2 regions of the Cycloclasticus sp. PY97N genome follow, and region 2 is predicted to be linked to the other one. Evidence: riboswitches for the same ligand, from Rfam matches in the RefSeq annotation. Region 2 holds a riboswitch; the other holds the start of a gene.
The links. Region 2 has a riboswitch for cobalamin ahead of CPC19_RS06915 (TonB-dependent receptor domain-containing protein). Riboswitches for the same ligand answer to the same signal wherever they lie in the genome.
Positions count from the first base shown of each region.

Region 1 (15,774 bases), 270 kb from region 2:
TGGACATTTAAAAGTACGCCACTAACGGAGGAATACACACTAGACGATTATTTAAACAGTAACCCGGAATCTACAAAATTAATTTGTTTAATCACGAAGGCGGGCTTTGTCAATTTTTATCCGTGGGATCAAAATATAGAACCAGAAGATATAGCTATTTTAATGAGTTATGTTCCACCACAAACAGATACTAAAAAGATAAACAGTGGCGAGAGATGAAAACACGAATTATTCATTTTTTTGAGGTTTTAAGTTCGAACTTTTGGGTGATCCCTTTACTCTTGCTAATAAGCGGAGCGGGGCTGGCTTTTCTTAACGTTTATTTAGATAAAACACTGTATGCCAGGCATATCGAATTGCCTGAGTTATATCTATACTTTAACAGTGCTTCAAATATTAGAACCTTATTGAGTGTTTCCGCTACGTCTATACTCGGTGTTGCAGGTGTTTCTTTTTCAATAACGATTGCCTCGTTGACACTTGCCTCACAACAATTTGGGCCGAGGTTACTAAGGAATTTCATGTCAGATAGGTTTAACCAATTAGTTCTTGGTTGTTTTATAGGTACCTTTCTTTATTGTATTTTGATGTTGCAATTTACGGGCTCTATGGAGCTTGATAAAACAACGCCATTTTTCTCCATGATGAGCTTGTTAACGATCCTCATTTTCAATTTATTGTTATTAGTATTTTTTATTCATCACATTGCTGTTGCTATACAAGCCGAGACCGTTATTACTGAAGTTAATAACGAATTGGTGACACAGATGAATTGCACATTTCCAAATAAGGCTGATAAAAATAGCCAGTCGATTCAACTCGATATACCTGATGATTTAACTAAAAAGTTTGAACAAAAAGGTGAGGATATATATTCAACGACATCGGGTTATTTACAAGCAATTGATACTGACAACTTAGTCAAATGCGCGACAGATAATGATTATGTTATTAAATTTATCATCAAACCTGGTGATTTTATTCTGACAAATAGCGTTATTGCCCATTGCTTAGCAAGCGACCAGATTGATGAGATAGAAAAAGACATCAATACTCATTTGTTAATCGGTAGTGAAGGAACGCCTGAGCAAGACCCAGAATTTGCTGTTCGGCAATTAGTAGAGGTTGCGGTAAGGGCTTTATCGCCAGGCATTAATGACCCTTTTACAGCTATTAGCTGTATTAAAAAATTGGGTGAAAATATTGCTTTTTTAATGCAGCGCCAATTCCCAACACAATATCATTTAGACGATAGTGGGCAGTTAAGGTTAGAGTTAAAGCCATTTACATTTAGAGGGATTGTCGATACATCATTCGACCAAATTCGTCAGCATGGTAAAAATGACATTGCGGTTGTAATCTGTTTATTACAAATGTTGAATAAGTTAATTCTACAATCTCAAACCAAAGAGCATATGGAGGCGCTGAAGGTTCAAGCTGAAGCCATTTCCTCAGTTAATACCGATGATGTCATTGCTCTAAAAGATAAGGAAGATATTAAAGAGTTATACGATGTGATTAATGTGTCGTTGAATACAAAAGAATCTACACTGCTAACTTAACCTTATTACACTATATTTCCTGCCCTTTATGCGTTTGGAAACCAGCTGGTGTCAATTTCAAAAAAACGATCGATAAAATTCAAGTCCTTCTTGAGCTTGTCCGGATCTAAGATGGTTATTTTTTTTCGATGGTTAAGGATTTTATTTTCTTGTTTTAATTGCGCAAATGCATTGCTGACACTGACATTTGTTAAGCCTAATGCGTCTGCAATAACATCTTGAGTTAACGGCATATTGAAGGTTGTAAATACCGTGTTATTGGTATGGATTTTTTGTCTTGAGTATAGCTCAAGCATGTAGTTTGCCACGCGGTTGACGGCGTTGTTCCTGGCTATCATGGTTATTCTGTCTAGTAAAATAGCTTCTTCTAACATGCCTAAGCTAAAAATGAGTGCGGTTAACCTTGGGGACTGGATAAAGACCTTATCAAGGTGCTTTTTTTGAAAAGGGCACAAGGTAACGTCTGTGGCAGTTGCAATGTCACCGAGTGTTTCGCACATGGCAATATCAGTAAGCCCGATAATATCACCAGGGTAATGAACACGTAGTACCTGTCGTCTGCCGTCCTGTAAGTCAGCATAACGATAGAGCCAGCCACGCTTTAATATAAACAAATTGTTTTTTTGTTGTTGTAAATTAAGCGTTCTACGGGCTTTGTAATTAACCTCTTGTTTTTCAAGTTCTAAAACTAGATTTTCATCATCTTCACTGATGTCTAGGTAGTAACGTAGTCGTGAAACTAAACAACTCATGATGGCCTGCTTGTTTTTGAGTGAGGTGTTGTTTAACGTTTAATGATATCAATGATGTTAAGAACCAATGACATAAACGATAAGCCTTGATCATATTACACCTTTCATCAGTATGCCGGTTAAAGTCTTTTAAGAAGGTGTGGGAATGGATAATGGAACAAGTGCGTTAGCTGACAATAATGACGCGCTTTATGAAGCGATGGCTTATAACGCAAAAAAGAGGTTTATTACTGCGGCGCTAGAAGAAGCTGAGCGACTTAAAAGTGGAAATAAATAAGTACTTAGTGTGTCTAGATCGTTAGGCTTACCGCAGCAAGCCTAACGATCAGACCAATACTAAAGAGTATTTGGAAATAAAAACAATTAAAACTGTGGGGTTAATACACTATCTATTGATAGAGTAAATCAGTTTTAATTAACTTTCTCTTGTAGTTTCTCTCCAGCATTTTCGATGCTTTCAGCAGCATCTTCTGTCATGTTGTCGATTTTTTCACCAGCATTTTCAGCAGGGCCGTCTGGTTCACAACCTGACACCGTGATAGCAAATGCAAGTGTGATAATAATGGTAAACATATGTAGTAATTTCATCGTACTCCCTATATTTTTTATTTCATAATGGTAGTGCACTAAAGATACTAACAAAAATTAGGATCTTTGTGACACCTAAGTTTTATTCATTAGCCTTTAGGCTCACGAATTGTATGATTAGCCAAGGTATTTATATCTTTGGTTTACGCCCGGTAATCATAAAAATAATGGCTAAAACAATGCCAACGACGAATAATATCCAAGCTATATTGCTGGCAGTGCCTGCAATACCGCTAAGTCCTAGTACGCCTGCTACTATAGCTATAATCAAGAATATGACAGCCCAATTAAACATATTAGCTTCCTTTTTTAAGTAAACTTTAATGCCCAGCTTTAAGGATCAGTTGCTAGAAACCTTAACCCTTTAGATTAGTTAGTTGTATTTCTTAAACCAGGCCTGAACTTGTCTATCTGCTTCATCTTTTTCAATACCATAACGTTCTTGCAATTTTCCAGATAGTATTTCAGTATTGCCTTCAATAATATCTACGTCTTTATCAGTTAATTCACCCCATTGCTGTTGCGCCTTACCTTTGAGTTGCTTCCATTTGCCTTTTAAAATATCGGTATTCATTTGTTACTCCATTAATAGTTAAACTAACACACAAAATATTGTGCTTTTCGACTTACGGTTTAAACCATAACAAGGCTTGAAATGAAAAACTTTAAAGCAGATTAAAGTTTTCTATCTTTGGCTAAGAAGCTAGTCGGTATGCAGATAGTGAGCTTGGGTGCTCTTTAAAAACAATGATATGTTTTTATTTTTCAGGTAAAAAGAGCGCCAGGCTATTTTTAGGTAGGCATTCTTAATACCTACCATCGACCATAACGATTTATGTCATATATTCCTGATTCTAATGGCCGCTTAGTATTAAGTGATGTGGTGAAATCATGCAAAACGTTCCAGAAATTTGGATTCATGCGTCGAATACCCCATTTATTAATCACGGTATCAAATGCCTCAGGGGTGTCTGCTTGAGATAAGGCAAAAACAAAATCATTTAGCTCTTTGATGCTAATAACAAACATTAGGTTAGGGTAGCTGCCAATTAATTCAGGGAAAATAGCTAAGGTATCTTGCTGATCTTGGTGCCTTAAAGATTCACCTAAAATAAAGGAGACACTACTGTGACGACGGTTTTTTAACATGCTGTAAGACAAAAACTGACCGTCTAGCTGTTCAATTTTAATAAAGCTGATTTCTGGTAACCAGTTGATTGCCTTTAATTGCGAAGCAGGGGTGCTGGCAAGCTTAGAGAGTAACTGGTTTATTTGAGTACCTTGATGTTCGAACGTTTCTTTTTTAAGGCTGGCTGCTTCATGACATTCAGCATCACAGCGGTTAATACTATCTTTTGCTTTGGTTAATGCTGGGTAGTCATTTAGTTGTGACGTAAGTAATTCTGAGTAAGGCTCTTTTGTCTCGTAGTTAATGGCTACCGGCGAATCTATATCTATATCATGATAGGTAAACTCGGTTTTAATATTGGCGAAGGTTGGGTACCATTTTTTATACAGTGGTTCTCGGTAATCAGCAGGCATTAAGCGTAAGAAATTAACTTCTGAACTATTACGAATTAAATCAAAATAGAGCCGAGTTTGTGTTTGATGAGAAGCGTTACCAAACACATTAAAACTGACTACTAATTCATAATAGGTTCTTTCGAGTAAGGGATAATCCATTAGCCACGTGGTTAATGGTAATTCTCCCTTCCATCCCTTTGTAACAGAAGCGTTATCGTGGTGGCGAAACACGGTAAGGAAAGCATTGTCATTGACCTGTTCCCCATTCCATATATGTTCCTTGGTTGCACCTTGTGGAAATATTTTTTGATAGGTGAGTTGACGCTGACCTATGTATTGGTTTCGTTTGGTCTCATATTTCATCCATTGGCTACCAAAATCCAGTAAGGATGTTTTTTCACCTGGCAGCCCTAAGTAAGGATTCATTGCATGTTGGTAATCAGGGTTATTGGTGTAGACCTCATGTTTTGGGTTTTCAAACATAACCCAAAATTGGTCACGGATAACATTGGTTGCTATTTGCCCTCGGCAGACTGGGCCGCGAATAAAGTTGCGTATAAAAAATTCGGCGTTATCTAGTAGAAAACGGTAACGGGCTTTTGCTGGAATAGCCTGATAAGTGATAAAAGGGTTTGACCTTTCTAAATAAGAATAGCCGGGAAGTTTGTCGACTGACCACCCAGGAGTCAGGAATAATTGTTTAAAGTGTTTTAAGCGTTGTTGATCAAACCTATATGGAATATGGGTTTTATGCACAATGGTTTCTTCGATAGCTTTTAAACGATAATAAAAAGCCTGATTTACATCGTCAAACGGCCTTGCTGTATTAACAGGCATAATTTTTTGACCGCTGGGAGTATAAGATCTCACCAGTGAATAAAACTGTATGCCTGCGTTGGGTGAGTTACCGGCAGATTGGTTGACTTGATCGAAATATAAATGGCCTAAGAAAAGGTGTTCATATAAATAGCGTGCTACCAATGCTGTACGTTTATCGTTACTGTTTAACCAAGTTTCCCACTGGACAATCATTGCCTGATGTTCTGGTGAAATATCGATGTTCTTTGTGACGATTTTAGCGCCCTCACTCAGCCAAGTGCTTAAGGTCTGTGCCTCGTTTTCATTTAGACCGGCAACAGCTAGGGGCATTCCTCCATGTGGGTTGTTTTTTGCGTAGTCAGAAAACTCTCCGGGAGCAGGGCAGGTATTCTCTCGTTTTAAGCCAAGTTGAATATTTTTTGGGATCGGCTGATTAGGTGTTAGCGGGTTTTGTAAGGCTAAATCAATCATGTTTTTAAACAAGGGCTGATTATTATTCTCTCCCCCGTGTTGTAGACGTTTTTCTAACACAGAAAAAAAGCCTTTTTCTCGCCATTCTTTTGCACTTTGAGCATCGATTGATAATCGAGTAGGGCTGGCATCATTTAAACGGGTAGCATCGTACACCGATTGCTTTGTTGCTCCACGCTCAAGGCCATCAGGTGACTGCATTTTTAGTTGACAAGGAGCGTCATAACAAGCATGACAAGCAATACATTTCTTTTCAAGAATAGGTTTAATGTCGCTGTGGTAATCGAAGGTTTGATGTTTGCCGATAACCCTTGGGGCCGTTCTATTGTCTTTTTCACAGGCTGCAATAACTAAAACGAGTGAAAAGAAAACCATAAAGTTCAGGTTTTTGTTACGAATGGTGTTTGTATGCATGAGTGAAAAATTACTACATAATGTTGATTACCTTAAAGACCAACAAGTTTACTCGACAATCGCTGACTGAAAATTTAATTATGAAAAAATTATGGACGATATTACTGAAAGGCAGTGTTGCTGTTTTTCCTGCATTGTTAACGTTGTACTTTTTTTATTGGCTGGTGACGACAATAGAAAAAACGGTGAGTCCTTTAATTATGTTCATTATCCCCGAGCAATATTACGTGCCCGGCATCGGTTTGTTAGTCGGTATTTGCTTTTTGTTTTGTGTCGGTTTATTGGTTAACGCTTGGATCTTTAAGTGGGTATTTGGACTTGGTGAGAAACTGTTAGAAAGAATTCCATTGATAAAGTCAGTGTATGGCGCACTTCGCGACTTTATGCACTATTTTTCACCATCAGGCGAGCAAAAAGAGCTTAAAAAAGTGGTGATGGTTAGCATTAATAATATGCAATTAATCGGGTTTATGGTCAGTGAGGCAGGTGAGCTTCCTGGTGTTGATATGCCTGATGATAAAGTGGCCGTCTATCTACCCATGAGCTACCAAATAGGCGGGTTTACTGTGTATATATCAAAAGAGAATATTCAGCTTATCGATATGTCTGTAGAAGATGCTATGCGCCAAGTATTGACAGCCGGCTTGTCTAAAAAGAAAACAGCTCCATAGTTTATAAAAAGCATCAATCAAGTGTGTTTTTATCTAAGGGTGAAGGTTTGCCGCAACTATCATTGTCGGCAAACCTTTTATTGATAACACCTTTATAAGACGATTTTTAATTTACCAATTTAATGCACCACCAGTTTGATATTCGGTCACGCGTGTTTCAAAGAAGTTTTTTTCTTTACGCAAATTAGCTTGCTCATCTAACCATGCTAGGGTGTTTTTTGCGCCTGGAAAGGGCTCTTTTAATGCCAAGGTGCGTGAGCGTCGGTTGGCAATAAAGCGAAACTGCTCAATATGGTCAGCTTTGTTGTAGCCTAAAATGGGCTTCTCTAGCAGGTAGTTGGCATAGTCAAGCTCGGCGGCTTCAGCTTCCTCCCAAAGTGCTTGTACTGCCTGTGGGTCTAACTGGATATTTTCTTCAATTAAAATTTGTTTGATAACGCGCAGACCAAAAGAGCAGTGCATGACTTCATCGCGCATAATATATTGAAGTTGCTCGGCAGTTCCCTTCATTAAACCACGCCGTTGTAAGGCAAAAATGGGGCTAAAGCCGTTATAAAACCAAGTTCCTTCAAAAATGGCAGCAAAAAAGAAATACGCCATGACAAAGTTTTGCAGTTCATCTTTATTCGTTAAATCAATGTCGGGGCGCATAATTGAGCCCAGCCGTTGATTACACAATTGAATTTTATGATGTATTTGCGGCACAACGCGATAGCGGTTGTAAATCTCCGATTGGTCAAGCCCAATGGTTTCTATGCAATGTTGGTAGGTCCATGTGTGCATAGCTTCTTCATACACTTGTCGAGCCTGATAAATTTGTAGCTCGGGCGCACTCATCTTTTCCATCACCGCCAATCCGATATTTCTCATGGCGAGAATGTCCGAGGTGGTCAGGTAAGCTAAAACATTTTCATAAACATGGCGCTCTTCGGGCGTTAGTTTATGTTGATAATCATGAATATCTTGAGTCATATTGACATCTAACGGTGTCCAATGATTTTTATTCGCATTGATAAAGTAATTCCATGCCCAGTGATATTTAAAGGGGGCCAGTTGGTTAATGTCAGCCATGCCATTAATTACCCGTTTATCTTCTGGGTTAATTGGCGAGTTAGCTGGCCGTGAAGACGTAGCAGCTTGCGCTTGGTTGACAGTGGGTTTGTTGCTTGATGTGTTTTCTTTGCTTGAGTTTTTCGCAAATGGATCATTCCAATTTAGCATCATAATTCCTCTTAATTTACATGTTAGGTGATGGCCTACTGGCAGGCATCACAATCAGGGTCTAAGATAGAGCAGACCTGCGGTGCTTGTTCGGACGTCGCGTCGTTATGATTATCATTTTGTTCCATATGGGTCGCCCCTATGGAGCGCAAATAATAGGTACACTTTAGGCCTCTTGCCCAAGCGAGCATGTAGAGACTATCGAGTTTTTGGCCTGATGCTTCAGCCATATAAAGGTTGAGACTTTGTGATTGATCAAGCCATTTTTGTCGCCGCCCAGCCGCTTCAATGAGCCAGCGCGAATCTATTTCAAATGCTGTTGCATAAAGGGCTTTAAGTGCTTCAGGTACACGTTCAATGTGTTGCACAGAACCGTCGTAGTACTTTAAGTCATTAATCATGACCTCATCCCACAGGCCAAGCTCTTTGAGATCAGCCACTAAATGAGTATTGATAACAGTAAACTCACCAGACAGATTAGATTTAACAAACATGTTTTGATAGGTTGGCTCGATAGATTGCGAAACGCCGCAAATATTTGAGATCGTGGCCGTTGGTGCAATCGCCAAACAGTTACTATTTCGCATACCTGTGTTCATTACTTGCTGGCGTAAGCTGTCCCAGTCTAGGGTTTGACTTTGGTCAACTTGTAAATACTGGCCACGCAGCTCAGCCAGCGTTTTTAATGAGTCAATCGGTAAAATGCCTTTGCTCCATAAAGAGCCTTTGAAACTAGGGTAGGAACCCCGTTCAGCGGCTAACTTACAGGAGGCGCTAATGGCGTAATAGCTGATTAACTCCATTGATTTATCAGCAAACTCAACCGCTTGTTCACTGCTGTAGGGTATTTTTAATTGTTGTAAACTGTCTTGAAAGCCCATTATGCCCAGGCCAACTGGGCGATGCTTTAAGTTTGAGTTGCGCGCTTGCGGGACACTGTAATAATTGTAATCAATCACGTTATCGAGCATTCGCATGGCGGTGGTAATTGTTTTTTCTAAATGTACAAGATCCAGTTCGTTACCCTGTAGATGGGCGGGTAGATTGATAGAACCCAAATTGCAAACAGCAATTTCTTGCTCACTGGTATGTAAGGTGATTTCGGTACAAAGATTCGAGCTGTTAACAACACCGACATGCTGATTGGTATAGCGAATGTTACAAGGGTCTTTAAAGGTAATCCAAGGGTGACCGGTTTCAAATAACATGCCCAGCATTTTTCGCCAAAGATCTACTGCTTTGATGGTTTTATGTAATTTTATCTCGCCTTGCTGAGCTTTCTGCTCGCAAAGCTGGTACGCCTTTTTAAAGGCTTCACCAGTTAAGGCATGAAGGTGGGGCACTTCGTCGGGTGAAAAAAGAGTCCAATCATCTTGTTCGATAACGCGTTGCATAAATAGATCAGGGATCCAGTTGGCGGTATTCATATCGTGGGTTCGGCGGCGCTCATCACCGGTGTTTTTTCGAAGCTCTAAAAAGGCTTCAATATCAATATGCCATGTTTCAAGGTAGGCACAAACAGCCCCTTTACGTTTGCCACCTTGATTAACCGCAACCGCGGTGTCATTGGCGACTTTTAAAAAGGGAATCACTCCTTGAGATTGGCCATTGGTTCCTTTGATCTCAGCGCCTAAGGCACGAACTTGCGTCCAATCATTGCCTAGCCCACCGGCATATTTAGAGAGTAAGGCGTTATCTCTGAAAGATGAGTAAATATCGGCCAAATCATCCTTAACGGTGGTGAGGTAGCAGCTGGACAGTTGTGGCCTTGGTGTGCCCGCATTAAATAAGGTTGGTGTCGAACTCATAAAGTCAAAAGATGAGAGTAATTGATAAAACTCAATCGCTCGTTCTTCTCGCTCAACCTCATTAATTGCTAAGCCCATTGCTACGCGCATAAAAAAGGCTTGTGGTAACTCAAAACGGGTGTCTTTTGTGTGAATGAAATAACGGTCGTAGAGTGTTTGTAAACCAAGGTAACTAAAATTAAAATCACGCTCACTTTGTAGCGCCTCGGCTAGCTTATCTAGGTCGAATCTTGATAATTCTTCATCTAATAAGTTTAATGAAACGGCTTTGTTGATATAAGCTTTGAAATACTCAGGATAGTCGGCGAGCATCTCAGCTTGGCTTCGGCTGGTGGTTTGTTGGTGAGTAAAACTTAATGCCTCGGTGCGTAAATTATTAAGCAGCAACCTTGCTGCCAATTGGCTATAGTCGGGGTCTGTGTCAATCAAGCCTCTGGCACCCATAACAATGGCTTGTTGGAAGGCGGACTCGGGCATTTCATCAAAAAGGTTATTTTTAATTTCGTTGATTACTCGTTCGACTGAAATATCATTAAGCCCTTCTGCGCACTCTGATATTAAGTTGCTCAGCGATTCTTCATTAAAGGCCTGAAGTGACTGGTCAACTTGCTGGATGCGAATTTGCCAACTGGATTGTTCAGCTGTTTCTTCGGCAGAGCGTTCAGCGGATCGTTGTTCACGATACAAAACATAGGCACGGGCTACCTTATGTAAGTCGGCGCGCATCAGTGCTAATTCCACTTGGTCTTGTATGCTTTCGATATGAATGGTGTCACTTATCGATAGATGCCTAACAATAGCCTGTTGTACTTGGCTGCTTAGTTGAGTGGCAAGATCGTGAATATGACTAGATTGTTGTGTATGTTCACCTTCTACCGCCAATAAGGCTTTACTGATGGCAATATAAATTTTATTAACATCGAATTGGGTTAGTTGCCCGTTGCGGCGAATAACTTGATAGTTGACAGCTTGCGCAGCTGCTGGATGATCTGTTGTTAAAGCGACAGAAAGATCGTTCATTGTTAAATCCTCAGGTTGATTATTAGGCAAACCTCGAGGCAACAATGGGAAAAAGTGATATCAATACGGGGCTGATACATCACTGATTACAATCCTTAACGCGAGGCTTGGCAAAAAATAGAGGTAATCGGACTGAGTGAATATAAGATTCACAACACCGTTGCGCGACAGTTCTGGATTCTAACCAGATTCCCCTCAAATACTATATATAGTGCTTAAATGTTTCTTGGCTAGCAAGATAATGTAAAATTAATGTATTTACAAGTGCTTGTTATTTTTTATTTTTGAACCCCCGTGCTAATTCAATAAAGGCACTGATATAAGGTGTTTCAATATCTTGGTCACGGCAAGCAGCATGTAACATCCCATGCATGCCCTTAGCGCCCAGTGGTTTTCCAATTAATGACTGTGCTGTTGTTGGCGCATCCAATAACCAGTCGGGTAGGGCAGCCACCCCTTGGCCAACGGCAATTAATTGCATCATCATTGTGGTTAACTCAACCTGACGAACTTGCGCGGGTTCTACATTGGCAGGGTCTAGGTAGTGTCTAAATACATCAAGGCGACTACGCTCAACTGGGTAGGTAATAAGCGTTTGCTCGGCTAAGTCTTCTGCGTTAATGAAGGCTTTATCTTTCAATGGATGCTGATCATTCATCACTAACAAGGCTTGATACGGAAACAGCGTTAAGAATGAAAGACCTGGTTTATCAACTGGGTCGGTACTAATAACTAAGTCAATTTCACCACGACTCAGCGCCGGTAGCGGATTAAAACTCATACCGAGTTTGATATCAATATGGATGTCTGGCCATTGCTTGCGGTATTGCTCTAAGGTTGGTAATAACCATTCAAAACAGGCATGACATTCAATGGTAATAAAAAGCCTTCCTGCTTTGCCATTAGCAATTTGTTTAAGCTCATGCTCGGTGTTTTCAACCAACGGTAATACTCGCTCAGCTAGATCTAATAAGCGTTGCCCCGCATCAGTAAGCCCGAGGGGCTTGTGTTGGCGGAAAAACAGCGTCGTTTCAAAGTGGTTCTCAATTGTTTTTATTTGGTGTGATAAGGCCGATGGTGTCAGATGAAGCTTTTGTGCGGCTTGATTAAGGTTTTTACTGCGGGCAATGGTGTAAATGGCCCTGAGGTGTCGAATTTCTAAGATCATGGTGAATTTATTTCAACTTAATGGTGAAAATTATGAGATTGATTCAATTCTATGCTTGCTGGATACTTCTCGCAACATAAAAATAATGAGGTTAAAGATGATTCGTACACATAATTTAGGTTTTCCACGTATTGGCGCGCAAAGAGAGTTAAAAAAATCATTAGAGTCGTATTGGCAAGGAGAGATAGATTCGCAAGATTTGTTTAATAATGGCCAACAATTAAGAAAGAACAACTGGCAAACTCAAGCTGACTCGGGCTTAGACCTTATACCCGTGGGTGATTTTTCGTGGTATGACCATGTGCTAGATATGAGCGCCTTACTAGGCTGTATACCTGAACGATTTAAGCATGATGGTGGTGCAGTGGATATTGACACGTACTTTCGGATGGCGCGTGGCCGTTCTGTTGATGGTGGTGATGTTAGCGCTTGCGAAATGACTAAATGGTTTGATACGAATTATCACTATATCGTGCCCGAATTTCAGCCCGAGCAGTCGTTTAAGCTATCCACTGAAAAGTTGTTTGATGAGGTAAATGAAGCGCTTCAATTAGGCCATCGTGTTAAACCCGTTATTTTAGGCCCGCTGAGTTTTCTTTGGCTTGGCAAGGCAGAGGGCGAGGAGTTCGATAAGTTAAACGTGCTCGATCAACTGCTGGCAGCTTATGGTGAGATATTAAATCGTTTATCTGATCTGGGTGTCGAATGGGTACAAATTGATGAGCCTATTTTAGTCCTCGATTTGCCTGATCAATGGAAGTTAGCCTTTGAACAGGCCTACCATAAATTACAACGAGGCGATCTAAAGTTATTGGTGGCAAGCTACTTTGGCGAGTTAGCTGACAATTTAAAGCTTGTTTGCGATTTGCCCGTGGCAGGGCTGCACATCGATGCGATTAGAAGCCCCGAACAAGTCCAACAACTGATTGACTGGTTGCCCAGTTATAAGGTGTTGTCAGTCGGTATTATTGATGGCCGAAATGTTTGGAAAAACAATTTGGGCGCGACAGTCAGCGTGACACAAGCTATTCAACAACATTGGGCTGGCGAGTTATGGCTGGCACCTTCTTGCTCTTTACTGCATGTGCCTGTTAATTTGGCGTTTGAAACGTCATTATCGGATGATATTAAATCTTGGTTATCTTTTGCCACAGAAAAACTTACCGAGTTACAGTTGGTAAAAGCCGCGGTGTTAGATAATAACTGTTTATCAAGCGATGAGTTTTCACGTAATAGGGAAGCGATTAGCAATAGAGAAAATTCTTCGCTGGTGCATAATAAAGACGTTCAGCGATGTTTAGAGAATGTGAAAAGCTTAAGCTTAAAGCGAGGCTTAGATTTTAACGAGCGGATTAAACTTCAACAGCAGCATTTGCGCCTACCTAATTTCCCAACGACGACCATTGGCTCGTTTCCACAAACCACCGATATTAGATCAAACAGGCGACGTTACAAACAGGGTGAGCTTTCTCAGGCAGACTACCAATCAGTCATGCAACAAGAGATTGCTGATGTCATTGCCAAGCAAGAAGCGCTAGGCTTGGATGTGTTGGTGCATGGTGAGCCAGAAAGAAACGACATGGTGGAGTATTTTGGCGAACAACTACAGGGTTTTGCCTTTACACAAAACGGTTGGGTGCAATCATATGGCTCGCGTTGTGTTAAACCGCCGATTATTTATGGGGATGTGTCTAGACCTCAAGCAATGACTGTGAATTGGGCTAGCTATGCACAATCGTTAACCGATAAGCCGGTTAAAGGCATGTTGACTGGGCCGGTGACTATTTTGAATTGGTCGTTTGTTAGAGATGATCAAGACCGTGCGACTACATGCCAACAAATAGCCTTAGCAATAAGAGATGAGGTACTGGATCTAGAAAAAGCAGGTATTCGCATTATTCAAATAGATGAAGCGGCTTTAAGAGAAGGCTTACCATTGCGAAAAAAACAATGGTCAGAATACTTAAACAGGGCTATTGAGGCTTTTTGTATTACCACCTCAGGGGTGAAAAATGAGACACAGATTCATACTCACATGTGTTATTCAAACTTTAATGACATTATGAGTTCTGTCAGTGACATGGATGCTGATGTGATTACCATTGAAACCTCACGATCAGACATGAAATTATTAGATGCTTTTGAACAGTTTCAATACCCAAATGAAATTGGTCCTGGAGTGTATGATATCCACTCGCCAAATGTTCCAAAAATTGAGCAGATAGAATATTTAATGCAGCAGGCAGCAAGGCGGATTCCATTGGAGAGACTGTGGGTGAACCCAGATTGTGGCTTAAAAACACGTGCTTGGCCAGAAGTGCAACAAGCGTTACGCAATATGGTCACAGCCGCTAAGCAATTAAGGCAGTCGGTTACAGTGGTTGAGTAAGGGAGCAGTGTTTTCATAGGATTTGTGTGTTACATCACCTAATCGGGTTGTGCCGGAACAAATAGTCATGGTTTGAAAAACATAGGACGTTTAAAATATGAGAAGGTCGGTGCTAGTCTTAATGGTTTAAGGCTGGCATTGATTTTTGTTTTAATACGCCATTGATTAAGTCAAAAATATGAGGGACTGTATGCACGAACGCACGTTAGATCATTTAAAACACAGTCATGATTTCTCGTTGAAAAATGAACGTGGAGAACGGCGCACACAATATGTGTTGATATTGACCGCTATTACCATGGTCGCAGAAATAGTGGCTGGTACTGTGTTTGGCTCAATGGCGTTGTTAGCTGATGGCTGGCATATGGCCACTCACGTAGCAGCCTTTTTAATTACTATATATGCCTATCGTTATGCACGTAGGCATGCAAAAAATAAGGCTTACACGTTTGGTACTGGTAAAGTCGGTGTGCTAGGTGGTTTTGCCAGTGCCGTTGCCTTGGCTGTTGTAGCATTTGTGATGGTGATTGACTCTATTCAACGCTTGATTGATCCTCAAGTGATACAATTTAATGCGGCGATTGGTGTGGCAGTTATTGGCCTTCTGGTAAATTTTATTAGTGCTTTTTTACTTAAAGAAGACCATCATCATGGCGACGCTCATGACCATGGTCATGACCACAATTTAGAAGCGGCTTATATGCATGTTCTCGCCGATGCATTAACATCATTACTCGCTATTGTAGCATTGCTATCTGGCAAGTATTTTGGTCTTAATTGGCTTGATCCAATGATGGGTATAGTAGGGGCAGTAATTATTACTCGCTGGTCTTATGGCTTATTAAAGCAGACGAGCCCTATTTTACTGGATGGCAGTGTTGATGAGAAATATAGGCTTGCCATTAAAGACAGCATTGAAAAAGACGCCGATAACCGTGTTTCAGATATTCATATCTGGAAAGTCAGTGCAAATCATTATGCCGCAATTATTTCTTTGGTCACACATGACCCGAAGCCGACAGAACACTATAAAGATCTATTAGCGGGCTTTCAGCAACTTTCTCATATTACCGTTGAGGTATATGAATGCGCTGATGAGGTTTGCGAAATTTAAACTTTACCGAATACAACGGTTGCTTGATTTTCTGTCCAAGGTTCGTGCTTGACCATTGCCTTTGTAAAAACAGCTTGTTGGTATTGGGCTGTTAACCATCGCTGTAGAGCGGGGTAAGGCGCTTGTAGATACCATTGCCGTTCAACACGAGAGAATTGCCTGATAAAGGGTAAAATCGCATAGTCGACTAAGCTGGGGTTATCGCCCATGATGAACTCATGTCGGTTAAGTCGCTGCTCAAGTTGTTTAACGT
Region 1 is NZ_CP023664.1:1,661,027-1,676,800, reverse strand. It holds gene CPC19_RS08195 (sodium:proton antiporter) at 1-219, shown strand, start outside; gene CPC19_RS08190 (DUF2254 domain-containing protein) at 216-1,562, shown strand; gene CPC19_RS08185 (Crp/Fnr family transcriptional regulator) at 1,589-2,314, opposite strand; gene CPC19_RS12005 (hypothetical protein) at 2,460-2,591, shown strand; gene CPC19_RS11895 (hypothetical protein) at 2,726-2,902, opposite strand; gene CPC19_RS08180 (DUF1328 domain-containing protein) at 3,033-3,197, opposite strand; gene CPC19_RS08175 (CsbD family protein) at 3,276-3,476, opposite strand; gene CPC19_RS08170 (fatty acid cis/trans isomerase) at 3,716-6,130, opposite strand; gene CPC19_RS08165 (DUF502 domain-containing protein) at 6,133-6,801, shown strand; gene CPC19_RS08160 (ribonucleotide-diphosphate reductase subunit beta) at 6,913-8,022, opposite strand; gene CPC19_RS08155 (ribonucleoside-diphosphate reductase subunit alpha) at 8,058-10,850, opposite strand; cobalamin riboswitch at 10,951-11,090, opposite strand; gene CPC19_RS08150 (LysR family transcriptional regulator) at 11,122-12,018, opposite strand; gene metE (5-methyltetrahydropteroyltriglutamate--homocysteine S-methyltransferase) at 12,116-14,407, shown strand; gene dmeF (CDF family Co(II)/Ni(II) efflux transporter DmeF) at 14,598-15,521, shown strand; gene CPC19_RS08135 (glutathione S-transferase) at 15,518-15,774, opposite strand, start outside.
Region 1: it holds a riboswitch for cobalamin, as region 2 does, so the genes downstream of both, CPC19_RS08155 (ribonucleoside-diphosphate reductase subunit alpha) here and CPC19_RS06915 (TonB-dependent receptor domain-containing protein) in region 2, are expected to answer to the same signal.

Region 2 (15,774 bases):
GTACCTGATATTACCAATGTTCAGGTCCAAATTAATACTGCGGCACCAGGCTATTCACCACTGGAAGCAGAACAAAGAATTACTTATCCGGTTGAAACTGCGTTGGCGGGATTGCCAAGGCTTTCCTATACACGCTCTTTGTCCCGATATGGCTTATCTCAAGTCACGGTTGTGTTTGAAGATGGGACAGATATTTATTTCGCAAGAAACTTGATTAATGCTCGCCTTGCTGTAATTAAAAGTGTGTTGCCCTCTGGATTGGAGCCAGAAATGGGACCGATTTCAACAGGTCTTGGTGAAATATTTATGTATACCGTAGAGGCAGAGCCATCAGCGCGCATGGTAAATGGAAAACCATACACAGCAACAGCCTTACGGGAAATACAGGATTGGATCATCAAGCCGCAACTAGCGCTAGTTAAAGGGGTTATAGAGGTCAACAGCATAGGCGGATACAATAAGCAGTATCACGTAATGCCTAGCCCTGAAAAGCTTCTTTACCATCGCGTAAGCTTAGAAGATGTTGCCAATGCATTAAGACAAAATAATGATAACCGCGGCGCAGGCTATATTGAGGCAAACGGGCAACAATTGTTGGTGCGTTCTCAAGGGCAATTATCCACGACAGATGAAATTCTTAATGTCATCATCAAGCAAAATGATGGGGTGCCAGTAAAAATTAATGATGTTGCAGAGGTTGCTATAGGCAAAGAACTCCGCACAGGTGCTGCGACACGTGATGGTGTAGAGACCGTATTGGGAACGGCAATGATGTTGATCGGTGAAAACTCTCGCACTGTGGCGAGGGATGTCGCCCTCAAACTTGACGGTATTCAGGCATCGTTACCAGATGGCATTATTGCAGAAGCTGTTTATGACCGTACAAGCCTTGTTGATAAAGCCATAGCGACGGTGACAAGAAACCTATTGGAAGGGGCTCTGCTTGTTATTTTTGTGCTGTTTTTACTTTTGGGGAATATGCGTGCGGCACTCATTACGGCAGCTGTAATTCCTTTATCAATGCTGATGACTATCACGGGTATGGTCAACGCTGGTATATCGGCCAATTTAATGAGCTTAGGCGCTTTAGACTTTGGCCTAATTGTTGATGGCGCAGTAATCATTGTTGAAAATGCGGTACGCCGGTTGGCTGAAGAGCAGCATCGGGGTGGGCGACAAGATCTCAGCGAAAGACTAAACACTGTATTTGAAGCAACGTCCGAAGTAATACGCCCAAGTCTATTCGGTGTCGCTATCATCACCATTGTTTATATCCCTATCTTTAGTTTAAGTGGTGTTGAAGGTAAGATGTTTCACCCTATGGCTGCTACCGTTGTGGTGGCGTTACTTTCAGCTATGGTATTGTCATTAACCTTGGTTCCAGCAGCCGTTGCAGTCATTTTAAATGGCAAAATAAGCGAGAAAGAAAGCGTTGTGATTAGTGCTGCCAAATCACTTTATCACCCACTCTTACTCCTAGCCTTAAAATTTCGTTGGCTGGTTATGTTAAGTGCAACGGTTCTAGTCGCATTCAGTATCTGGCTTGCAACAACTATGGGTTCTGAGTTTGTCCCACAACTGAATGAAGGCGATATAGCAGTTCAAGCATTACGGATACCTGGCACAGGCTTAGAGCAGTCCGTCGAAATGCAAGAGATATTGGAGCAGCGAATAAAAGACTTTCCCGAGGTAGAGAAAGTATTTGCTCGTATTGGGACGCCTGAGGTGGCCACTGACCCAATGCCGCCAAGTATCGCAGACATTTTCGTCATTCTGAAACCTCGTAACTTATGGGTTGATGCTGCAAAAACGAAAGACGAATTACTTGAGGAAATGGAACAGGCTTTAAAACAACTACCAGGTAATAATTATGAATTCACCCAACCCATTCAAATGCGTTTTAACGAGCTTATTTCCGGTGTGCGTGCCGATTTGGGGATCAAGGTGTTTGGTGATGATTTAGACCAATTGGTGTTGACTGCTAGTGATATTGTAAAAATTGTTAATTCAATTGAAGGTGCTGCAGATACCCGCATGGAACAAGTGGAGGGGTTGCCTTCATTATCTGTAAATCCTAAACGAGAAAAACTAGGTCGTTACGGTTTAAGTGTGGTTCAACTACAAGATTGGGTTGCTGCAGCTATCGGTGGCGAATCTGCAGGCATTCTATATGAAGGCGATCGCCGTTTTGAACTGATTGTCCGTTTACCTGAGTTGCTTAGGCGAGATGTAGAAGGACTAAAATCATTGCCTGTTCCGCTTCCTAATGGTGATTATGTGCCTCTTGAAGAGGTTGCCACAATCAGCATCAAACCTTCCCCAGCTCAAATTAGTCGTGAAAATGGTAAGCGACGAGTTGTAGTGACGGCCAATGTGCGTGGGCGTGATTTAGGGAGTTTTGTCGCAGAAGTTCAAGAAAAAATACAATCACAAGCCGATATACTGCCAGGCTATTGGTTAGAGTATGGTGGTACTTTTGAGCAATTGGAGTCGGCCAGTAAGCGATTATCTATGGTAGTACCAATTACATTAATTGTAATTATTGCTATTCTGGTGATGGCATTTTCTTCTCTTAAAGACGCACTGATTATTTTCAGTGGTGTGCCGTTGTCATTAACGGGCGGCGTATTATTTCTGTATTTTAGAGAGATGCCTTTATCTATATCGGCAGGTATTGGTTTTATTGCCCTATCAGGTGTTGCGGTATTAAACGGTTTAGTCATGCTAGCTTTTATACGCGATCTCTGGCACGAAAAAGGTGACCTATTATTAGCTGTTACCGAAGGTGCAATGATTCGCTTGCGACCAGTACTGATGACTGCATTGGTTGCAAGCCTGGGTTTTGTGCCTATGGCATTGAATACTGGTATAGGCGCTGAAGTACAACGTCCCTTAGCCACTGTTGTTATTGGTGGCATTATTTCATCGACATTACTAACATTATTGGTATTACCGGTTTTGTATCACTGGCTGCATCGAAAAGAGAACGTTTGCATTTAGTAATCGAGAGGCTTAAAAGTAACAGCCTTCTTCGCTATAGAAATGTACGACACATTGAAGTAGCTGGACAGATGAAGAAGGCTGTTTTTTAATCTCGGCAACCTGTCTAAGTTTATTACTTTCTGGCCGTGAATATTTCTAATTTCAGTTATTATGAAATGAGCTTTCAAGTAATGTTTATTTAATTACAACAAAATTGTTGTAATTAAAACCCTCTATAAGTTTCTTATTTATATCATTACAGTAATGTGCCGTAACCGTGGTCATGAGAGCTTTCAGAAAAACCTACTAATGGAAAAAGAAAGATAATTAGACTAAAAATTAATGATTGAATTCGCATATTAATGCTCTTCTTGAATTACTCAATTGTTATATGAGTTGTTTTTTTGTACCTATAAATAGGCTTACCCAACGTGTTTTTTTTCAATGCGGGGAATAAGTAACCACCTTTTACTTTAAGTGTTATCACTACTGGTGAAGATATATTATTTTCCCAATGTCATCCATGAGTACCTGAAAAGATTGCGGTTAATGAGCCTCTAGACTTATTTTTCGTACTCACTTTAAAGCTATTCTAAGTCTATGTTTAAAGTGCTCTTAGCCTCACGAATAACACCCCAAGCAGAATGCATAACGATTATGGCAATGATCAAGCCAATAATAATGTCAGGTAACGGCGATGAGAACCAATAAACCAAGCCGGCTGCAATGAGCACACCGACGTTGTTAATCATATCGTTGCGCGTGCATACCCATGTGGCTCGCATATTGATGTCCCCGTCTCGATACGCCATTAACAAGAAGAAAGATATTGAATTGGCAATGAGCGCCAACACCCCAAACACCCCCATATTGAAGGCATCAGGTATATTGTTAGTGCTTAGTAGGTAGATTGGTTGTATTAAAATTCCTAAGCCCAATATCATCTGAAATATACCGCTAGTTAATGCCGCGCGACTCTTCCAATGAGTTGCACGCCCTAGGGCAAATAGCCCTAGAGCATACACCAAAGCATCGGCCAGCATATCTAATGAGTCCGCCATTAATGCGGTGGAGTGGCTTAGCATGCCAGCAATAAATTCAACGACAAACATCACCGCATTTATTAATAAAACTAAGATCAATACGCGTTTTTGTTGTTTCGTTGCCGCTTCTATTTTATCGCTGGAACAGCTATCACATCCGGCCATTTCTATTTCCTACCCTTCATTATGTTGCTTTGAGAAATACGCATATAACGCAGGTATTACCACCAACGTTAACAAGGTTGCTGAGAAAAGCCCGCCAACGACAACCGTTGCCAGTGGCTTCTGTACTTCTGAGCCAATTCCTGTCGCAAGTAACATAGGGATAAGCCCAAGAGCTGTGGTTGCGGCGGTAATGAGCACGGGACGTAAACGTGATACAGCACCTTCAAACACGGCCTGTTGACTAGATAGCCCATCTGCAATTCGTTGATTAATGGCATTGATCATCACCACGCCATTCAATACCGCAACACCAAACAAGGCAATAAAGCCAATTGAACCCGGTACAGACAAGTACTGACCAGAGATAAATAATGCAACGATACCGCCAATCATAGCTAGGGGCACATTCAACATAATTAATAAGGATTGCCCGACAGAATTGAATGCAAAGTACAGCATTAAAAATATCATTCCCAGTGAAACGGGAACGACAATCATCAGCTTATCTTGTGCTCGTTTTTGGTTTTCAAATTGCCCACCAAACACAACGGTATAACCAGCGGGTAAATCAATCTCGTCATTGATTCGCTGATTTATTTCAGCTACAAGGCCACCCATATCACGGCCTTCAACATTGGATTGAATGACCACTCGTCGTTGCACATCATCTCGACGGATTTGTGGTGGACCGGATTCGATTTTTACCTCAGCTACATCAGCCAATTTAACCCATGCACCGTTTGGTGCTTGTAAGGTGATATTTTGAATGGCTTCTATGCTGTTGCGATAACCTGCATCCAAGCGAACAGTAATATCATATCGTTCGTTGCCGTTAATGACTTGACCTGCTTCCATGCCACCAATGGCATTGGCGACTAGATCCATTACTTGCGCAACAGGAATGCCATAACGTGCTAATGAATCGCGATTAGGACGAATAGCCAATTGAGCTTCACCCGCAATTTGTTCCATTTCAACGCCGCGAGTACCCTCAATTTTGCGCACCAAGCCTTCTATTTTTTTACCGGTGCTTGCAAGCGTGGCTAAATCTGGGCCAAACAGCTTTATAGCTAATTGTGCTTTCACACCCGACAGTAACTCATCTACGCGAGTAGCAATGGGCTGTGAAAATGAGAATAGCAAACCAGGATGAACTGACATCTTTTCCTCCATCAATTTTTGTAATTCTTGACGGTTGGATGAGCTTGTCCATTCATCTACAGGTTTCAAGCCAACAAATATCTCAACGTTGGATACAGGTTCAGGATCACCGCCAATTTCAGCACGTCCAGCTCGACTGGAAACGTATAGAACTTCTGGGAAGGTCATCAATTTCTTTTCAAGCTTCCCAGATACTTCTAATGAGGTTTCTAAGCTAGATGAAGGCGCTAGTGTGACACGAATGTTTAAGGTGCCTTCTTCCAATTCAGGCACAAACTCTGTTCCAAGAAAAGGCACTAAAGCGAGTGAACCAATAAACAAGATGACGGCGCCGAAGACAATTTTACGAGGTGCACCTAAAGCCCGTGATAACAGCGGGCGGTACATATTGTCAAAAAAGGTAACAATTGGATTGTCTTTTTCTTTAACCCCGTGACGGAACATGTATGTTGCCAATGCGGGCACAATAATAAGCGCAACCAATAACGAAGCTAACATAGCCAATACAATTGAAATAGCCATTGGTTGGAACAACTTGCCTTCGACTCCTTCCAACGTAAATAACGGTGCAAATACGATGATAATAATCATCACCGCAAAAAACACCGGCCTGCCGACTTCACGGGCAGCTATTAGAATTCGAAGTGAAATCCCATGATGGTCTTGAGCTACGTTATATGGATCGGGTGCACCTTCCGCTAGCACTGTTTGAGCGTATTGCTCGTGCTCCCTATCAGGCTTACTTAAATGACTGAAAACATTTTCCATCATCACAACCGAACCATCCACCATCATACCGATAGCTATGGCTAAACCACCTAACGACATCAGGTTCGCTGAAATACCCCAATAGGCCATAAACATGAGTGCTAAACCAACCGATATTGGCATTGAGATGAGCACCAAAAAGGCGGCACGGATGTTCATTAAAAACAGCATTAAGACAACGATAATCAACACGAATGCTTGTAATAATGCTGAGCTTACCGTCTTAACGGCTTGATTGACTAAGTCTGCTTGATCGTAAAAAGGTTCAATAGTCACACCGTCCGGTAATGCCGTTTGTATCGCGGGTAGCCTTGCCTTAATACCATCGATAGTCGCTTTTGTATTAGCGCCTAAGCGTTTCATTACGATCCCTGCTACTACTTCGCCCATTGCAACTGGGTTTCCTTTAACATCACGAGTCGACATAGTCACAGCGCCTTGACGAATTTCAGGGCCAAAATCGACTATTGCCACATCACTGACTCGTACTGATACGCCGTCAATATTTTTTAACGGAATATTACCGATGTCACGTAAACCCTCTTTGTCGCTTCGTACCCAGCCTACACCACGAATAATGAGTTGTTCCGCACCTCTGTCTAAATACCAGCCACCTGCATTACGGTTGTTTTCTTCAATAGCTTCAGCAATATCTTTAATGGTTAGTTTATAAGACAGTAATTTACTGGGATGTACTTGCACTTGGTACTGCCTTACTTCACCGCCGAATGATAAGACTTCGGTTACCCCACTAACAGGCATTAATAGCAGCTTGACCACCCAATCGTTTAGACTTCGCAAGGCAATAGCATCAAATTTTTCAGGATCGTCAGCACGCAAAATATATTGATATATTTGCCCAAGCCCTGAAGTATTTGGCCCCATTTCAGGGGTTCCAATACCATCTGGAATTTGCTCACGTGCCGATTGCAGGCGTTGAAAAATAAGTTGCCGGGCAAAATAGATGTCGGTTCCTTCCTTGAAAACGACAGTGATAACAGATAGCCCTGTTTTAGATATTGAGCGAACTTCTTCAACATCAGGCAAGGCGTACATCACGGATTCGATAGGGAAGGTGATTAGTTGCTCGACTTCCTCCGAAGCAAGTCCACGAGCTTCAGTATTAATTTGTACTTGAACATTGGTTACGTCCGGAAAGGCATCAAGATTAAGTGAAGGTAATATTAATGTTCCGCCAACAAGAGTCGCCAGCAGTGAAAGCACTACCAGCAGACGATTATTAATACCGAGGTCAATAATTTTATTAAACATGGTTGTGGCCTCAATGGTTATGAATGTTAAAACCAGACTTTGCTAATTCTGATTGTAAAAAGAATGCACCATGAGTTACGACGCGAGTGCCTGCATCAATACCATCAATTACCGTCACTCCATTATTTGTTCGTAATACATTGATTTCTTTAGGCTCGAATTGGTTGTCTTCGTGCTCAACAAATACCATCCAATCGCCATCAGGGCTACGTAGAACCGCATCGGCAGGAACAGACAGTACTTTTTCTGCGTTATTTGCAGCAATGTTTACGTCAACAAAAACACCTGGGTGTAATACGTCATCAGGGTTTGCTACTTCGATACGAATACCAATAGTACGTGTGCTTTCATCCAAAGAATGATGACGTTGAATAACGGTTCCCTTTAATGTTTTTTTACCAAAAATGACATTGGCCATAGCTCCTATTTGCACGTCTGTAACTTGTTTTGCGGTTAGTCGAGTATTTACCCAAAGTTTCGTTTCATCACTAACTTTAAATAACATTTGACCTGCATTAACTACTTCACCCAATGTAAATTGATCCTGAATTACGGTGCCACTTTGCAACGCTAATAGTTGGAAGCGACCGTTGGCCAGTCTGGCATTACCCGCTTTTAAAATGGCCTCAACTTGTTGTTGGTTCATGCCATATGCCTGCACTTTTGCACGAGCCTGTTCATTGTTTACTTTGGCTTGTATGTATCGAGCCGCAGAAACTACTTTTTGTCCTAACTTTCGAACACGGGTCCATTCTCGAGCAGCTACTAAAAGGTCGCCCTGTGCCTGTGCCATTTCAACACTAGATAACGTGACTAATGGCTGCCCCGTAGACACTAAATCACCTAGTTTTGCATGTCTTTTAACAACCTGAGCATTAATGAGTGATACAGCCTGACTGGTTGCATAAGCATTTAGGGTTATTTCGCCTGGTGCACTAATGCTGAGGTCTATATTCGTTAACTGGAGGGGCGTAGTGGTTATGCCTGCTGCTTTTTGTTGAGCAGCTGTTAAATGAATTCCTTCCTCTTCTTCATGTGCATCACCGCCTTTTTCATGTTTTTTGCCGTCATTTTCATGCGTATCATGATCTTCTTCATGGGCATCACCGTCTTCTTCATGCGTATCATGATCTTCTTCAGTATGTGCGGTTTTGTGGTCATGGTCATCTTCTGATGCATGGATGGTTTGAGCACTTGATAGAGTTAAAAGAGTGATCAAAAAAATGGTATTAAACTTATTCATTATTATTCTCCACTGCCTAATTTCTTAGGGATGCTGTTTGTTTGTAGGCTACTTTGGGGGCTTATCCATTTAGCAATATCGCCAGAGGCAATGAGCCATTGCGTCCAAGACTGCCATAGTTGAGCGCGCTGCCTAATGACACTTTCTTCGGTATCAAGTGATTGTTTGAGTTGCACCAAATAGTCGGCTGTACTTAATTCACCTGCTTTCCATAGACGGCCTAACAGTTTTTCTTTTCGTAATAAATGCTGACCTCCGGTCGCTTTCCACTGAGCCCATGCTTGACGATTAACCTGAAGTGTTTGTTCTGCTGAAGTCAGTTGAGCGAGTAATGCTTGTCTCGTACTTGTTGCTTCATATTCACGCTGTATAAGCAGTAATTGGGCGGCTTCTACTTCAGCGCTTAAATTATTTCGTACAAACAGAGGCATTGAGAAACTAAGGCTCGTTAAATTATCGTTGCCTTCCTTACCTGCTTTTATTCCAATACTTGGGTTAGGGCGTTGTTCGCGCTGACGTAATTTAATTTCTGCACGAGCAATGTTCATTCGAGTAAGGGCAAGACGCATCTCTGGTAAGCGATCGAGTGTTTGATTCGAATCCTTTACCGGATATTCTGAGCTGGTAGGTATGTCACTCATTACTGGTAATGACATTAGTAAAGAGTTACTCCCGCTCCCTAATACCACGTAAAGATTCTGTTTATTGATAATTAACTCAGAACGAGCATCAGCTAACTCAAAATTCGCTTCGCTGCTTGCTAGTTGGGCTAGAGCCAGTTCAACTTCGGTAAGGTCTCCAGCTTGATAACGCTGTTTGGCAATACTGAAAAACTGTGACATCGAATTTGAACGTTTTTCAATTATTTTCAGCGTATCAATACTGGCTTGATATGTAACCAATGCTAATAAAACTTCAGCAGTTAATTTTTGCTGTGCAACAGTTAATTCGGTAAGGCTAAGCTGCAATTTGAAATCGGCAAGATGTGTTTGCGCTAATCGTTTATCACCCCAGTCAATGGTCTGAGTGATGCCCGCTGTTTTTGTATCAACACCTGCTCGTTCATACTCAAATTCAAGTTCTGGGTTGAACAAAGGTTGATTGGCAGCACGAAGCTCAGCTGATGCCTTATCAGCAGAAGCTTGAGCTGCTTGTAATCTAGGATGATGTTGTACAACTTGGTTTAGCCAACTTTCGAGCTTCTGTTGCTCGTTAGCGCCAACTGTTGAAGGTAACAATAAGGCGCATGCAAAAAGGCTAATGACATTTAAAAATCTCATGGAAATTCCTATAAATAAAATAAAACATAGACGATTTAAATTAATGAATCGTGTAGGTATCGCCGGCTATAACCGACAAAATTATTAGGAATTAGCTAAGAGGGGGACGCTGGAGCGGGCTGGTTTGGTGTGACTGAAAAAGTAGGTTATATGCCAAGGTGTCACGTTTAGCTACGTGAAGTGATACTTTTGTATAGAGACCAATCAAGCCTAACAAATGAGCACCGGCGTGACAGCAGTGATCATCATCTAGGTGGTTGTCTTGATCACTAGTTAGATCAGTGCTGTGTAAATCAGCTATATGAGATATAGTTTGCTGATGTTCCCCGGCAATATCATCATGACCGCTCATTGCCCACACACTGCTATAGCTTAGTGTGCTAAGAATCAGAAGCAGTATGCTTAGGTGTTTAAGCACGATGTGTTTTTTCGGGAACATTGGCGCGAACTCTAACCCTTTGAACTGTCGCTTGTCAAATAAGTGTTTATTCTAAATTAAGTGGTTTGTTGGGTTTATTTTGAGGTGAATGTTGCTAGCAATACAGAAATAGAAAATGGACTGAGGAAATGAACTATGAGCCCGTCGTGGTGGTGACGGTACATCAAGGATATATCTGAAAATAAAAAAGCCCCAGCACCGCAAGGGTAACTAAGACTTTGATATATGGCTCCTCCGACTGGATTCGAATCAGTGTTCCAATGATTAACAGTTGTTTTATATAGTTGATTACTGCCGCAAACCTTTTGGGAGCAAAGTATTCTATGTTTTTCTTGGTTATTTGTGATCTAGGGAAATATGTTGAGCGCGAGTCTATCGACGCTTTATATTCGTCCCATTCTTACGATGGGGAAACGATTGCTAAAAAGATAACAAATAACAATTCAGCATTGACCCCGCATTGACCCGAAAACTATAGGCAATAAAAAAGCCCCAGCAAATAATTGCTGGAGCCTCGATATTCAATGGTGCCTGGGGCCGGAATCGAACCGGCACGACCGTTAAAGTCGCGGGATTTTAAGTCCCGTGTGTCTACCAATTTCACCACCCAGGCAATCAAATTGAGCGCGAATTTTACCCTATGATGACGATAATGACGAGTGGAAATTATTATAAATTTATAAATTTTTTAGCAGACCTTCATTAATGGCCAATTTAACAAGTTCGATATCGTTAGAAACGCCTAGTTTTTCGTGTGCTCGATAGCGATGCGTGTTAACTGTTTTGGGGCTGATCGATAATGAATTGGCAATATCTGCAATTCTGTGGCCATCAACAATTTTTGTTACTATTTGTAACTCTCTACTGCTTAACTGGCTAAAAACATTCTTTTCTGGTTCTTGCCCACTGAAGATTAAGTTGGTTGCCACTGCAGAGGACAGGTAGTTTTTACCTTGGTAAACCGACATAATCGCGCTTGTCATTTCATTAACCGCGCAGCCTTTATTGATATAACCTTTAGCACCTAACTTTATAGCCTGATGCGGGATAGGGCCATCGTCATACACACTTAGGGCAATAATTTTAGAACTGGGTTCGCGCTTAATATTCGTTTCAACGCTTCGGCGCCACCTATACCCGGCATATTTAAGTCCATTAGGATAACGTCTGGCTTGAGTTGTTCGGCTAATTTAACGGCTTCTTCACCCGATGAGCCAATCGCCACAACTTCAATATCCGGGTCAGATTGCAAGATGTGCTCTATACCACTTCTAACTAACTCATGATCGTCAACAAGTAGAACCTTAATACTATTCGAATTCATTAGATATTGATTTTCTTCAATTAATTAACCTAGCGCTCATCTTGACTAGCATAGACTAAATCAAAGATAATGCCCACGCTTTTTGGTATTAGGCCTTTGCCTAATTAAAAGGGAAGTTGGTACGATTTAATCAAACCCAACGCTGCCCCCGCAACGGTATATAAGTAACATGTATCAACAGCCACTGTGTCAAAACATGGGAAGGCGATACATCGGTTAACAGAACATTAGCCACTTATGAGCCCGGAGACCTGCCAAAGGCAAACCGGTACGTTGCGGGTGGGCAACTGGGCTGACGTTGTTTACTCTATTTCAACTTCATCACATTTCCTCACGTGCGTCTTTTAACTGGCGCGGGGCTGCGCCTTCTAACGAGGAAATCTCATGAAAAAAACTCTTTTGGCTGCAAGTGTTGCCGCCGTTCTACCTTTTGCTCCTTCAATTGTATTCGCCAGTGATGATGCGCTTATTGTGACGGCTACACGTACGACGCAAACGGCTGATGAAACATTAGCCTCTGTCTCAGTTGTGACCAAAGAAGAGATCGAAAAGTATCAATATAAAACGGTTGCGGAGGCTATTTCAGGGCTTCCTGGCGTAACAATTGCCAACACTGGCGGTTTGGGCAAGCAAACGTCATTATTTTTACGTGGTACAGAGTCGAACCACACCCAGGTTTTATTGAACGGCGTTAAGTTGGCAACGAATGCCTTTGGTGCGCCTCAAATTGAGCATATTCCACTTAACCAAATTGAGCGTATTGAGTTGGTACGTGGGCCGCAATCAAGCTTATATGGCTCTGGTTCTATTGGTGGAACTATTCAAATTTTTACTAAAAAGGGAAGCGGTGAGCTAACACCTCATCTTTCGGTTGGTTTTGGTACGCATGATACGAAAGAAACCACCTTTGGAATTTCTGGTGGAGATGCATCTAATTGGTATAGCTTAAGCGGCGGCTATACAGAAACAAATGGTTTTAACAGCTGTGATGGTCGAAGCGGCACATCATTCATTGGTTGTTTCGCTACCGAGCCTGACGACGATGCTTATAGAAACAGCAATGCCTCTATACGAGCAGGGCACCGCTTTGCAAACTCTGCTGAGCTAGAGTTTTTTAGCTTATACAGTGAGGGGCAAAGTGAATACGATGGTTATTTCAACACAACGGACTTTTTGCAACATACCTTTGGTGCTAAGTTGACGGCTGATGTGTCAGACACATGGACTGTAAAAGCAACCTTAAGCCAAGGCAGAATTGAGGCTGATAACGAAGGCGCATTTGCAGCCAGTTTTGCTGATAATCAACAAGACCATTTTAGCCTGCAAAATGACTTCCAAATTAATGATGAACACGTGTTGGTGTTAGGTTATGACTACGAAGATGACAAAATAAAAGAATCGGGTGGCTTCACAGAAACCAATCGTCATAGCAATGCCGTTTTTGCTCAATTATTAGGTGAATATGGTGCGCATTCTTATCAATTAGCCGTTAGAAATGAAGATAATGAGCAGTTTGGTAGCAATACTACGGGCAACATTGCTTGGGGTACGTCGCTTTCTAATAATTTACGCTTAAACGCATCGTTTGGAACAGCTTTTGTTGCGCCAGCCCTTGTTGATCTTTATTCTCCATTTGGTGCAAATCCTAATCTAGATGCTGAGCGCTCTAAGTCCTTTGAACTAGGTTTAGTGGGTAAACACGCAGATATTACGTGGTCGGCCAGTGCTTACCGTACAAAAATTAAAGACTTAATCGCACTGGATAGTTTATGGGTTCCTCAAAATATCTCCGAGGCGTTGATAAAAGGGCTTGAGCTGCAAGCAGCTACTGATATTGCCGGAATAAATGTCGATGGCCAGTTTTCTTGGATTGATCCTGAAAATAAAAGCGGCGGTGTGAACGATGGTAATGTGTTGGCTAGACGTGCTGAACAAACCTTTACCTTGAATGCTAATAAAGCATTTGGTGATTTTAGTCTTGCAAGTAAGGTGTTTGTGTCGGGCCGTCGCTTTGATGATGTTGCAAACAATCGCCGTCTTGCCGGTTTTACCACAGTCGATTTAGTAGGTGCTTATAAAATAAACAAGGACTTAACAGCACAAGTAAAAGTTGCTAATTTATTTAATGAAGAATATGAAACAGTAGCGGGTTACAACACAGATGGTGCCAATGTGTTTTTCTCATTGAGCTATCAACCAGCTAATTAGCATCGTTAGCCGTTTCTAAATGGACTAGGGGGAGGGCTTATGCCTTCTCCCTTTTTTTATGCTGCCAAGGTAAAACCCATTGGCTTCCTTGGTGTTCTCCAAAAATCGCATCAACACCATAAACAGCCTGCATGTTCTCAATCGATAGTACATCGTTGGCGATACCTTCAGATGTTTTTACCCCGTTATTCAGTAAAACAAGATTCTCACAATACCTCATGGCTAAGTGCAGTTCATGTAAAACAATAATAACTGTTTTTCCTTTTTTCGCCAGCGTTTGCAATAACGCCATAACCTCAATTTGATGCCGCGGGTCGAGTGATACGATCGGCTCATCTGCCAGTAAAATAGGGCTCTCAGTGGCCAGTGCTCGAGCTAGCATCACTCTCGCTCGCTCACCGCCAGATAGCTCATTAACCGAGCGGCCTATTAGGTGCTCTATATCCACTTCTTTAATAGCCTTTTCTACTGCTTGTAAGCTTAAACTATCTGCATGATGGCCATCATTATGCGGGTGCCGGCCTAACATAACGACCCGTTCAACGGTTAGCGGCCAATGGCATTCACCAAGTTGCGGCAAATAGGTTATTTCTTTTGCTAATTCAATCGCTTGCATGGCTTGAATGTCTTTGTCTGCCAAACGTATTACACCCGATTCAATCGGCAGTAAACCAGCTAAGGCACGCATCAGCGTGGATTTACCGGCTCCATTAGGGCCAATTAATCCAGTGAGTTTTCCTGCTGGAAACTGAATACTCATATTTTTTAATATGCTGTGGCCGGATAAACTAACGGCTATGTTTGATGCCACTAAACTCATGAAAGCCACTCTCGTCTTGATTTTAAAATTAAATGTAAAAAGAAAGGGGCGCCTAATAAGGCGGTTAATACGCCAATTTTAAGTTCTTGTTGCGTCGGTATTAAGCGAACAATCATATCGGCTGCTAATAGTAATATAGCACCACCCAGTGCGCTGCATATTAATAGCCGCCCAGGTTGGTAGCCTACATGTGGCCGCAGTAAGTGCGGGACTACCAAGCCTACAAAGCCAATACCACCGCTTACCGATACCGCAGAACCAACTGCTAAGGCAACGCCTAAAATAATACGTCGATTAAGCTTTGCTAAGTTAACACCCAAGGATTGGGCAGTGTCTTCACCGAGTGAGAGTACATCTAAATCGCGCCGTCCTTTTAGCATTAACCACCAACCTAATAGGGTTGGCAGTAGAATCAACCAAACGTGTGTAAAGCTTCTATCGGCTAAGGAGCCCATTAACCAAAAAAATATTTCAAGAGAAGCATAGGGGTTAGGCGATAAATTGAGCGCTAACGCTGTTAAGGCCGCTGTAAGGCTACTAACAGCGACGCCCGCCAATATTAGGGTGAGCATGCTGCTATTTTTACCGGTTAATAAGTACAGAAAAACAACCGCTAATAAAGCACCGGCTATCCCCCCGAGCGGTAATGCAATGGGAAAAATAGCGCTTAAACCAAAGTAAAAAACAATCACTGCGCCCAAGGCGGCACTGCTTGATACGCCGATAACACCGGGTTCGGCTAATGGATTTCTAACCATACCTTGTAAGGCCGCGCCGGATAAACCTAATGACGCGCCAATCAGCACAGCGAGTAGGGTGCGAGGCAAACGAATTTCTTCAAATACAATAGATTCTAGTGTAGATTCGTTATTAACAATACTTTTTAAGCTATTGATAATGCTTATATTTAATTCGCCTATTATTAATGACAATGCCATTAACACTAACAGGCTCATTAATAAGATCGCTGTTAAGCGGGTTTCGTTATGGTTAGTCATTAAGCGAGTTTGCATGGGCGTATTAAAGAGGTTGCGCTAATAATTGCTGCTGTAGATAACTCGCTGCAGCG
Region 2 is NZ_CP023664.1:1,394,372-1,410,145, reverse strand. It holds gene CPC19_RS06955 (efflux RND transporter permease subunit) at 1-3,000, shown strand, start outside; gene CPC19_RS06950 (cation diffusion facilitator family transporter) at 3,570-4,190, opposite strand; gene CPC19_RS06945 (efflux RND transporter permease subunit) at 4,200-7,391, opposite strand; gene CPC19_RS06940 (efflux RND transporter periplasmic adaptor subunit) at 7,402-8,634, opposite strand; gene CPC19_RS06935 (TolC family protein) at 8,637-9,914, opposite strand; gene CPC19_RS06930 (hypothetical protein) at 10,006-10,266, opposite strand; tRNA gene CPC19_RS06925 (tRNA-Leu) at 10,879-10,966, opposite strand; gene CPC19_RS11950 (LuxR C-terminal-related transcriptional regulator) at 11,031-11,336, opposite strand; gene CPC19_RS11945 (response regulator transcription factor) at 11,423-11,677, opposite strand; cobalamin riboswitch at 11,744-11,951, shown strand; gene CPC19_RS06915 (TonB-dependent receptor domain-containing protein) at 12,062-13,885, shown strand; gene CPC19_RS06910 (ABC transporter ATP-binding protein) at 13,923-14,705, opposite strand; gene CPC19_RS06905 (iron ABC transporter permease) at 14,702-15,703, opposite strand; gene CPC19_RS06900 (ABC transporter substrate-binding protein) at 15,726-15,774, opposite strand, start outside.